DNA from 2 places in the Agrobacterium larrymoorei genome. Region 1 is predicted to be linked to the other one. Evidence: predicted binding sites of a transcription regulator. Region 1 holds the regulator's gene; the other holds the start of a gene.
What was found. The regulator HrcA, encoded in region 1, represses chaperone genes, less so after heat shock. The targets are predictions, from matches to a motif close to GTTAGCACTCNCNNNNNGNGAGTGCTAAC.
Positions count from the first base shown of each region.

Region 1 (5,737 bases):
TTTCAATAGTTTCCAAATACTTAATATTCATAATTGACTCTTAATGCCGACGGGGCTAGAAGCTCGCCGCACAGACGGCAGGGGGCCTGACGGCGAAATTGTGTTCATGGCGTGAAGGCGTAAAGCCGCAAAGGGACCGATAAGAGGTCGCGAAACGCTTGGATGCGCGCTCAGCTTGACGTAAGCTGGTATACGCAAATCACTGAAAAAGGAAAATTTCCATGAGTGTGCGTGTATCTGGTAAACATATGGATGTGGGCGAGTCTTTCCGTCAGAAGATCGAGGACAATATCAGCCTGGCTGTTACCAAATACTTCGATGGAGGGTATTCTGGCCAAGTGACTGTGGCGAAGTCCGGTCCGCGCTATGCCGCCGATTGCAAGATTCATCTCGACACCGGGATCGTTTTGCATGCTGCCGGTCAGGCAAACGATCCACAGGCAAGTTTCGATGCCGCTGCGGAGCGTATCGAAAAGCGTCTGCGTCGCTACAAGCGCAAGCTGAAGGATCACCATAACGGCGCTTCCGCCAATGGTGCCGAAGAAGAATTTGCCTATACGGTGATGGATGCCATCCCGGATGAGGATGAAGAAGTGCCAGAAGATTTCGCCCCGACCATCGTGGCGGAAACTTCCAAGCAGGTAAGAACGATGACGGTCGCAAGCGCAGTCATGGCTCTCGATATGACGGATGAGCCCGTACTGGTGTTTCGCAGCCCTTCGAAGGAACTGAACATCGTCTACCGTCGCAACGATGGAAACATCGGCTGGATCGACGCGGCGACGATCAAGAACTGAAACGTCTGAAAAGACCCGGAGAGTGCCCTCGAGGCACCCTCCGGTTCGTCTCGATGGCATGAAGGAAAAGAGAATGGCATTGGCAGATTTGCTGCAACAGGATGCGATTATTCCCGCCCTCAAAGTCAATTCCAAGAAGCAGCTTCTCCAGGAACTGGCAGCAAAGGCGTCCCGCATTACAGGGGTGCCTGAACGGGAAGTTTTCGACGTCATCTTGCAGCGCGAACGGCTCGGCTCCACCGGCGTCGGCCACGGCATTGCCATTCCTCACGGAAAGCTGAGCAGCATTTCCACTATCACAGGCGTTTTTGCGCGCCTGGAAACCCCTGTCGATTTCGAAGCGCTGGACGACCAGCCGGTCGATCTGGTGTTTCTTCTGCTTGCACCGGAAGGCGCTGGCGCAGATCATCTCAAGGCGCTTTCGCGCATTGCCCGCGTGCTGCGTGACCCCGAATTGGTCGCCAAGCTTCGTGCGACCGATTCCGATACGGCAATCTACACGTTCCTCAATCAGGAACAGGCGAACGCCGCTTAAAGCGTTTTACGTACCATTCAAACAAAAGGCCCGGAAATCGATTTCCGGGCCTTTTGCTTATTGGGAGATAACGAGACACCCGATTAATCAGGCATCCTTTTCGTTGAGGCTGCTGGTGCCCGGTTCGGCACCTGCGGGCGCTTCCGCCTTGGGGCCACCCTTGGCAACGCCGACCATGGCGGGCCGCAGAACGCGGTCACCGATGGTGAAGCCTGCCTGCACGACCTGGACGACCGTGTTGTTCGGAACGGCGGTGTTCGGAATTTCGAACATGGCCTGATGGAAATTCGGGTCGAACTTCTGGCCTTCCGCATCGATCTTGCGAACACCGTGACGTTCCAGTGCCGAGAGCATGGAACGCTCGGTCATGTCCACGCCTTCGATCAGGCCCTTGACGTTGGCTTCAGCGGTGGCCTTGACCTCTTCCGGGATGGTTTCCAGCGCGCGGCGAAGGTTGTCGGATACGGCCAGCATGTCGCGGGCGAAGCCTGCAACGGAATAGGCCTTGGCATCCTTCACATCACGCTCCGTGCGGCGGCGAAGATTGTCCATTTCGGCAGCGAGGCGCAGAAACTTGTCGCGAAGATCGGCATTTTCCGCCTTCAGCACATCCACAGGATCGGGTTCTGCCTGCTCAGGCACCGCATTTTCCGCCGTCGCAGCTTCGACTGCCTCATCGGCAACGCCCGCGTCAGGTCCGGTTTTGTTGGTGTCATCAGTCATGACTGTCTCCAGATTACATGTATTATTGCTTGGCAATTAGGGTTGCGCCCGATATCGAGCTTTGCCGAGCAAAAATCAAGGCTTGCAGGCAAAAGCAGCGATTTTTCGGTTGCAGGCGAAGACTTATCGGCGCTGGCCGGAGAGCCGCGCCATGATCTGCGCAGTATAATCCACCATGGGAACGATGCGCGAATAGTTGAGCCGCGTCGGCCCGATGACGCCGACGGCGCCGACGACGCGATTCTCATCGTCCTTATATGGCGCCACGATCAGCGATGAACCGGACAGGGAAAACAGCTTGTTTTCCGAACCGATGAAGATTCTGACTCCAGAGCCCGTTTCGGCCAGATTGAGAATTTCGATCAGGTTTTCCTTGCGCTCCAGATCGTCGAAGAGCAGCCGAACGCGGTCTATATCCTCTTCGCCAGCAAGCCCTTCGAGCAGGTTGGAACGGCCCCGCACGATCAGGCGGCCGAGCTTGCCTTCTTCATTATCACCGGACCAGACCGCCAGACCCCGCTCCACCAGATCCTGTGCCAGCGTGCTGAGCGCCGTGTGCAATTCATTCTTCTGCCGCGAAATCTGGTTGCGCAGTTCCGGTAGCGTCTGACCCGCCAGATGCGCATTGATGAAATTCGCTGCTTCCGTCAACTGCGACGAGGTGATGCCCGCAGGCAATTCAATGATGCGGTTTTCGACCTGATTGTGGTCCCCCACCAGAATGGCGAGCCCTTTTGTGGGCTCCAGACGAATGAATTCCACATGCTTTAAAACCGCGTCGTTCTTGGCTGTCAGCACCAGCCCTGCCCCGCGCGACATGCCCGAAAGCATGCTGCTTGCCTCGTTCAGCAGGCCTTCCAGAGATTGTTCGCGGCCCGATATGGGTCCGATATGCCGGTCGATATTGGCGCGTTCGGATTCCGGTAGCTCGCCCACCTGCATGAAGGCATCCACGAAGAAACGCAGGCCCGTCTGCGTCGGCAGGCGCCCGGCGCTGACATGTGGCGAATAGATGAGCCCCAGCTCTTCCAGATCGCTCATCACGTTGCGCACGGAGGCGGGAGAGAGGGACATGGGCAGCAGGCGTGAAAGGCTGCGCGAACCGAGCGGCTCGCCCGTTTCCAGATACCCTTCCACGATGCGCCGGAATATCTCGCGCGAGCGATCATCCAGTAATGCGCCTGGCTCTCTGCCAATGGGGGGAGTGATGCCCATGCCGCCCGTTCTTCCTGAAGCTGTTTTTACTTTGTCGAATATAGACATTCGCCCGACCAAGTAAAAACGGAAATTCGCCTTGGCATCGGCTCGTTCCGCTTTTCCTTTGCAAAACCATCATCGGGACCTTAGAAGGCAGGAACAAACACGGAGACGAACGAGATGCGGCCTTCAGGCAGAAAAACCGACCAGATGCGCAAGGTTTCCTTCGAGCGCAATTTTTCCAAACATGCCGAAGGCTCCTGTCTGGTGAAGTTCGGCGATACGCATGTGCTGGTTACCGCAAGCCTTGAAGACAAGACGCCGCCATGGCTGCGCAATAGCGGCAAGGGCTGGATCACCGCCGAATACGGCATGCTGCCGCGCTCCACCCATGAGCGGATGAAGCGCGAGGCATCGTCCGGCAAGCAGGGCGGCAGAACGCAGGAAATCCAGCGTCTCATCGGACGGTCGCTGCGCGCTGTGGTCGACCTTCAGGCGCTCGGCGAGCGCCAGATCAGCATTGACTGCGATGTCATCCAGGCGGATGGCGGCACCCGCACCGCTTCCATCACCGGCGCGTGGATTGCCCTTCACGACTGCCTGAAGTGGATGGAAAGCCGCAACATGCTGAAGGTGGAGAAGGTTCTGAAAGACCATACCGCCGCCATCTCCTGCGGCATCTTCGCCAACCAGCCGGTGATCGATCTCGATTATCTGGAAGATTCTTCCGCCGAGACGGATGCGAATTTCGTCATGACCGGCTCCGGCGGTATCGTTGAAATTCAGGGGACTGCCGAAGGCAAGCCCTTCTCGGAAGAAGAATTCCTGACGCTGCTCGGCCTTGCCAAGGCGGGCTGCTCGGAACTTGTCGAGATGCAGAAGCAGGCGATTGCCTGAGGATAAAACCATGCGCAAGCTCGATACCAGAACCATCGTCGTGGCCAGCCACAACAAGGGCAAGATCGCCGAGATTGCCGATCTGATCGGCCCTTTCGGCTTCTCCGCCAAATCTGCTGCGGAGTTGAACTTCGAAGAGCCGGATGAAACCGGCACGACCTTCGAGGAAAATGCGGCGATCAAGGCGCTGGCTTCGGCCAAGGCGTCCGGCCTGCCTGCGCTTTCCGACGACAGCGGTCTGGTTATCGATGCGCTGGACGGCGCACCCGGCGTCTACACCGCCAATTGGGCGGAGACGGCAGATGGCACCCGTGATTTCGACATGGCGATGAGGAAGGTCGAAGATGCGCTTCAGGAGCGCGGCGCGACCGATCCGAAAGATCGCACCTGCCGTTTCGTCAGTGTCCTCTGCCTCGCATGGCCGGATGGTCATACGGAATTCTTCCGTGGCGAGATCGAAGGCACAGTGGCATGGCCGCCGCGTGGGGCCAGCGGCTTCGGTTACGATCCCGTGTTCCAGCCGGAAGGCTATGAGACGACCTTCGGTGAGATGACGGCGCAGGAAAAGCATGGCTGGAAGCCGGGCGATGCGGACGCGCTTTCGCACCGCGCACGCGCTTTCAAGACATTTGTCGAAACCTGCCTGGAAGCATGAGTATCATGATGACCGGGAGCGGCCTACCTTCTGCGCCCGGCGCACACTCGTCTGCACATTCAGGCCTGTTGCCGGATACGGGCGATCCGGGTTTTGGCATTTATGTGCATTGGCCCTTTTGCGCGGCCAAATGCCCCTATTGCGATTTCAACAGCCACGTCCGCCATCAACCGGTGGATCAGGAACGTTTCGTCGCGGCCTTTCTGCGCGAGATGGAAACGATGCGGTCTTTAAGCGGCGCGAAAGTCGTGACCAGCATCTTCATGGGTGGCGGCACGCCATCCTTGATGGACCCGAAAACCGTGGGCGCTATTCTGGACGGCATTTCCCGTTTCTGGCGCGTGCCGGATGGTATCGAGATCACCATGGAGGCGAACCCCTCCAGCGTCGAGGCGGAACGCTTCCGCGGCTACAGGGCAGCCGGTGTCAATCGCGTTTCCATGGGCGTACAGGCGCTGAACGACCGCGACCTGAAATTCCTGGGCCGCCTTCATGATGTTGCCGATGCATTGAAGGCCATCAGACTGGCGCGCGAAATCTTCCCGCGCATGTCCTTCGATCTGATTTATGCGCGCCCGAACCAGACGGTCGAGGAGTGGGAAAAAGAGCTTGAAGAAGCTATTTCCTATGCTGTCGATCATCTGTCCCTCTATCAGCTGACCATCGAGGAAGGCACGGCTTTCTTTGGGCTTCACAAGGCGGGCAAGCTGATCGTGCCCGATGGCGAACAATCCGCCGTGCTCTATGAAGCCACGCAGGAAATCACCGCGCGCCATGGCATGCCCGCATATGAAGTTTCCAACCATGCCCGCCCGGGTGCCGAGAGCCGCCATAACCTGACCTACTGGCGTTATGGTGACTATGCTGGCATCGGCCCCGGCGCTCATGGCCGCCTGACCAAGGGCGGCGCGAAGCTCGCGACCGCGACCGAGC
Region 1 is NZ_CP039691.1:2,956,849-2,962,585, forward strand. Features, by position in the region: gene hpf (ribosome hibernation-promoting factor, HPF/YfiA family) at 222-797, shown strand; gene ptsN (PTS IIA-like nitrogen regulatory protein PtsN) at 871-1,332, shown strand; gene grpE (nucleotide exchange factor GrpE) at 1,420-2,055, opposite strand; gene hrcA (heat-inducible transcriptional repressor HrcA) at 2,179-3,270, opposite strand; gene rph (ribonuclease PH) at 3,433-4,149, shown strand; gene rdgB (RdgB/HAM1 family non-canonical purine NTP pyrophosphatase) at 4,160-4,804, shown strand; gene hemW (radical SAM family heme chaperone HemW) at 4,813-5,737, shown strand, end outside.

Region 2 (5,737 bases), 410 kb from region 1:
GGCCAGCCAGGAACGGCAACCGTGCCGCTGTGGAAAACGAGGCCGGTGAATACGCAGAAAGCAGCCAGCGCAAAAGCGGCAAGCTTCGTCTGGAAGCCGACGAGTACGGCAAGGCCGGTCAGGAGTTCGAAGGCGCCTGCGAGATAGGCGAGAGCCGTCGCGGCAGGAAGGCCAGCGCCGGTAATCATGCCAGCCGTGCCAGCAGGATCGGCCAGCTTGCCGAAGCCGGAATAGATGAAAATGAAGGAGAGAAGAATACGTGCGACGAGCACGAGTGCATTCTGGCTGCTGGACATGGACGTGTCTCCGTTTGAGGGGCGATCTCAGCCCGCGATGAATTTCTGGAGACGGTTGTGCCGGATTTATTGAATTGACGAAAGATAAACGGAAGAAGACTGTTTGTTCAATATTTGTGGACAATGAATGCGTGCTAGCTCATTGATATGGCCTTATCCCGCCCCGAATTAACCAACTGCCAGGCCCAAGTGACTCGATCTCATATGGCGCGAGGTCCTTTAACGGTACAAATCTAGAAGATTGGCTGTATGCGATGAGCAAACCCTTAGCTTTTTCAATGACGATGTAAGTTTCGCAAGACACCAGCTCACCAGATCGAAGTGGGACAGCCTTGTCACCCACGCACTCTTTTATGTTGGGTGCACCGGAAAAGAGTATCGAAAGCGTCCATCCACTAGCCAGCCATATTCCTAGAAATAGAGCGTAACCGATAGGACCTCTCGTCAACAGTCGAGGCGTTACGTAAAATCCAACCCCGACAACAAAGGTAAAAACAATACCGGAAAGGCCGAAGATGAGGAGAAATGGTGAGATAAATACAAGCGGACCAATAATGACCGCAGCATAGGGGTTTTTCAGAACCCAGTCCGTGAAATCCCATTTCCGCTGCTCATGACCAGCGGGTGGAGCATCGAATAATTTACCGAAGTACTTCAAGCAGATGACAAGAATTAGTGATTGGGAACTGAAGACCGTGAAATACAGCAAGGTAGAAACAAAATAGATGTTGTTTGACGGAGTTGGCGTAGGCAGATTGATGATGTCGTACGCGCATGATCCTGTGGCAAACAACAACACCGCCGCACAAACCAGAAGCAATCTTCCATATAAAAAAGACGGCGAGACTTTAGTATATATTGCTTCCGACTCTATTTGCGACACGTAGCGCTTACCCTTTGGTTGCGTATTTTGATTTTAGCTCGCTATGCGCTATAGGGTGTTTAAAGTTACCACAACGAAAAAGGGCGGCCCGAAGACCGCCCTTTCGTGTTCCAATCGGAATGGACTGATTAGAAGTCCATGCCGCCCATGCCGCCGCCTGGCATTGCAGGCATTGGAGCGTCCTTCTTGGGCAGCTCGGCGATCATGGCTTCGGTGGTGATCAGCAGGGAAGCAACCGAAGCTGCGTTCTGCAGAGCCGTGCGAACAACCTTGACCGGGTCGACGATGCCGAGCTGAATCAGGTCGCCATACTCGCCCGTCTGAGCGTTGTAGCCGTAGTTGTCTTCGTTCTTTTCGAGGATCTTGCCGACAACGATGGAAGCTTCGTCACCTGCGTTGTCTGCGATCTGGCGAACCAGAGCCTGCAGAGCGCGGCGGATGATATTGATGCCAGCTTCCTGGTCGTCGTTTTCACCCTTGGCAGTGATCTTCGTGGAGGAACGCAGCAGGGCAACGCCGCCGCCCGGTACGATACCTTCCTGAACAGCAGCGCGCGTCGCGTTGAGAGCGTCGTCGATGCGGTCCTTCTTTTCCTTCACTTCGACTTCCGTCGAACCGCCAACGCGGATAACGGCAACGCCGCCAGCGAGCTTTGCAAGACGTTCCTGCAGCTTTTCGCGGTCGTAGTCGGAAGAGGTTTCTTCGATCTGGGCCTTGATCTGCGCGACGCGGCCTTCGATGTCGGACTTCTGGCCCGAACCGTCAACGATCGTCGTGTTTTCCTTGGAGATCGAAACCTTCTTCGCCTTGCCAAGCATGTCGAGCGTGACGTTTTCGAGCTTGATGCCGAGGTCTTCGGAGATAACCGTACCGCCGGTCAGGATCGCGATGTCTTCGAGCATGGCCTTGCGGCGGTCGCCGAAGCCAGGAGCCTTGACGGCAGCAATCTTGAGGCCGCCACGCAGCTTGTTGACGACGAGCGTAGCAAGAGCTTCGCCTTCCACGTCTTCAGCGATGATGACGAGCGGCTTGCCGGTCTGAACGACAGCTTCGAGAACTGGCAGCATGGCCTGAAGGTTCGAAAGCTTCTTCTCGTGGAGAAGGATGTATGCGTCTTCGAGGTCCGCAATCATCTTTTCCGGGTTCGTCACGAAGTAAGGCGACAGGTAACCGCGGTCGAACTGCATGCCTTCAACGACTTCGAGTTCGGTTTCAGCGGTCTTGGCTTCTTCGACGGTGATAACGCCTTCGTTGCCAACCTTCTGCATTGCTTCAGCAATGTCGAGACCGATCTGACGCTCGCCGTTTGCAGAGATCGTGCCGACCTGTGCAACTTCTTCGGACGTGTTGATCTTCTTCGCCTTTGCCTGCAGGTCCTTGACGACTTCTGCAACAGCGAGGTCGATACCGCGCTTCAGGTCCATCGGGTTCATGCCGGCAGCAACTGCCTTGGAACCTTCGCGAACGATAGCCTGCGCCAGAACGGTAGCCGTGGTCGTGCCGTCACCAGCGATGTCGTTGGTCTTGGAAGCAACTTCGCGAACGAGCTGTGCGCCCATGTTCTCGAACTTGTCTTCCAGTTCGATTTCCTTGGCAACGGAAACGCCGTCCTTTGTGATGCGCGGTGCGCCGAAGGACTTGTCGATAACGACGTTACGACCCTTCGGGCCGAGCGTTACCTTTACTGCGTCTGCGAGAACGTCAACGCCGCGCAGCATCTTTTCGCGTGCGCTGCGGCCGAATTTTACTTCTTTAGCTGCCATTTTCAAAACTCCTGGTTTCGAATGGCCGGAACGGGGTCCGGCTTGAAATTAAAAGGATGCGACGGGTTCAGCCGAAAATCAGCCGATGATACCCATGATGTCGGATTCCTTCATGATCAAAAGGTCTTCGCCGTCGAGCTTGACTTCCGTGCCGGACCACTTGCCGAACAGTACGCGGTCGCCAGCCTTGACGTCGAGTGCGACGACCTTGCCGGACTCGTCACGTGCGCCGGAGCCAACAGCGACGATTTCGCCTTCCTGCGGCTTTTCCTTGGCGGTGTCTGGAATGATGATGCCGCCCTTGGTCTTGGCTTCGGACTCAACGCGACGAACGACGACGCGGTCATGAAGTGGGCGGAAAGTTGTGCTTGCCATTGTCTATTCCCTCGATCAAATGACACTTGCGGATCGAAACGACCCGCCTGGATGGATGTTAGCACTCTCATTTGCCGAGTGCTAGCGAGACGGAGATAAGCAGGCCCTCTGGCGGAGTCAAGAACGGCCTGTCGGAAAAATTTCATGTAAAATGGTTACTGCGATTGCATGACAGATTTTTTGCGTTCCGAAACTTCATCCACCGATCCTTCTCTTTCCGAACTGACGCTCGTCTTTGCCCGCATCGGCCTGTTGAGCTTCGGGGGACCCGCCGGGCAGATCGGCATGATGCACCGTGTGATCGTGGATGAGAAAGGCTGGCTTTCCGAAGAACGGTTTCTGCATGCACTGAACTACTGCATGCTTTTGCCGGGACCGGAGGCGCAGCAGCTCGCGACCTATGCGGGCTGGCTGCTGCACGGCAGGCGCGGTGGCATCATTGCCGGAACGCTGTTCACCCTGCCCGGCTTCCTCGTCATCGTTGCGCTTGCTTCCGCTTACTCGCTTTATCAGGATACGCACTGGCTGCCTGCGCTGCTGTTCGGCCTGAAGGCGGGTGTGCTGGCCATCGTCATCGAGGCATTGCTGCGCGTGGCAAAACGGGCTTTGACCAGCCGCTTTCTCGTCGGCGTTGCGGCGGCGGCCTTTGTGGCGCTATTCTTTTTCGCGGTGCCGTTTCCGCTGGTCATTCTTGTTGCAGGTATCGCAGGTTTTTTAAGGGCGAGGGGCAGGCAGACGCCTGAAGCATCCGTTGCTGACGATCAGCCAAAAATGCTGTCTTTGAAGAGGCGGCTCGGCGGCGCTCTTGTCGGTGTCGCAATCTGGCAGATTCCCCTGCTGTTGGCTTGGCTATTCGCTGCTCCGCAAACGCTGGTCGATCTGCAAGGCTTCTTCTCAAAGCTTGCGGTCGTCACCTTCGGCGGCGCATACGCCGTGCTGGCCTATGTCGCGCAGGTGGTGGTGGAAACCCATGGCTGGATGACGGCAACCGAGATGCTGGATGGCTTGGCCCTTGCCGAAGCGACGCCCGGCCCGCTGGTGCTAGTGCTTTCCTACATCGGCTTTCTGGCGGCATTCCGGCACCCCGGCGGTCTTGAGCCTCTGCTGGCGGGCGTGCTGGGGGCAAGCATTGCCGCATGGGCCACCTTCGTTCCCAGCTTCATCTTCATTTTTCTCGGCGCACCCTATGTGGAGCGGCTGAGAAACAACGCGGCTTTGTCCGGTGCGCTTGCGGCCATCACCGGTGCGGTGGTCGGCGTCATTCTCAATCTGTCGGTCTGGTTCGGGCTGCATGTGCTGTTCGGCAAGGTGGATCGCGTCGAGCTTTTGCCTGCGATTAATCTGGGCATCTCGCTGCCGCAGTGGCAGACGCTCGATCTCGCATCACTCGGCCTTTTCGTCGTCTCGGCAGTTATGCTGTTTCGCTTGAAGCTTGGCATGGTGCCGGTGCTGGGCCTTTGCATCGCGGCGGGTCTCGTGCGGCTCTGGCTCGCTTGAACAAAGGCCATCATTTGTCTTTTTCACTTGCCATCGCCATCGCCCTTTGCGATGTCACACCTTGCAATCACGAAATAGCTGGAAGCTTTGAATGGCCCATCGCATTGCCACCCTTGGCGAAATTACCCACCAATTCGACGTTATTCTCTCAGATGTGTGGGGCGTGCTGCACAATGGCGTATCGGCGTTTCCAGCGGCGGGCGTTGCCTTGGCAGAGGCGCGCAAGGCTGGAAAAACGGTGGTCCTTATCACCAATTCTCCGCGTCCGTCGGAAGGCGTCATCCCGCAGCTGCGTGCGCTTGGCGTGCCGGATGAGGCCTATGATCGTATCGTAACTTCCGGCGACGTGACGCGTGATCTCATCGCGCAGGGGCCGAAAACGGTGTTCCTGCTGGGGCCGGAACGCGACCTGCCGCTGTTTGACGGGCTGGATGTCGAAGTGGTTTCCGAGACGGAGGCAGAAGCGGTGGTCTGCACCGGTTTCTTCGATGACGAAACCGAAACGCCGGAAGATTACACCGAAATGTTGAAGGGCTTCGTTGCCCGCTCCGTGCCGATGATTTGCGCCAACCCGGATCTGGTGGTGGAACGCGGAGAGCGCATCATTCCATGCGCGGGTGCGATGGCCGCTTATTTCGAACAGCTCGGCGGCGAAATCCGTATCGCTGGCAAGCCGCACGCGCCGATTTACGAGGCCTGCTTTGCCGCGGCAAAGGAAGTGCGCGGCGAGCTGCAGCAGGACCGTATTCTCGCCATCGGCGACGGCATGCCGACCGATGTGAAGGGCGCGATTTCCGCTGGTCTCAACCTGCTTTATATCAGCGGCGGCATCCATGCGGCGGAATATACGCTGAACGGCGAGACTGACGAGGCATTGCTGAACACCTATCTGAAGAGCCAGAATGCCGCGCCCGGCTGGTGGA
Region 2 is NZ_CP039691.1:2,543,968-2,549,704, reverse strand. Features, by position in the region: gene CFBP5473_RS12400 (DoxX family protein) at 1-296, opposite strand, end outside; gene CFBP5473_RS12395 (hypothetical protein) at 436-1,179, opposite strand; gene groL (chaperonin GroEL) at 1,308-2,942, opposite strand; gene groES (co-chaperone GroES) at 3,021-3,317, opposite strand; gene chrA (chromate efflux transporter) at 3,486-4,814, shown strand; gene CFBP5473_RS12375 (TIGR01459 family HAD-type hydrolase) at 4,906-5,737, shown strand, end outside.
Region 2: the regulator HrcA is predicted to act here: its motif matches at 3,375-3,403, upstream of groES (co-chaperone GroES).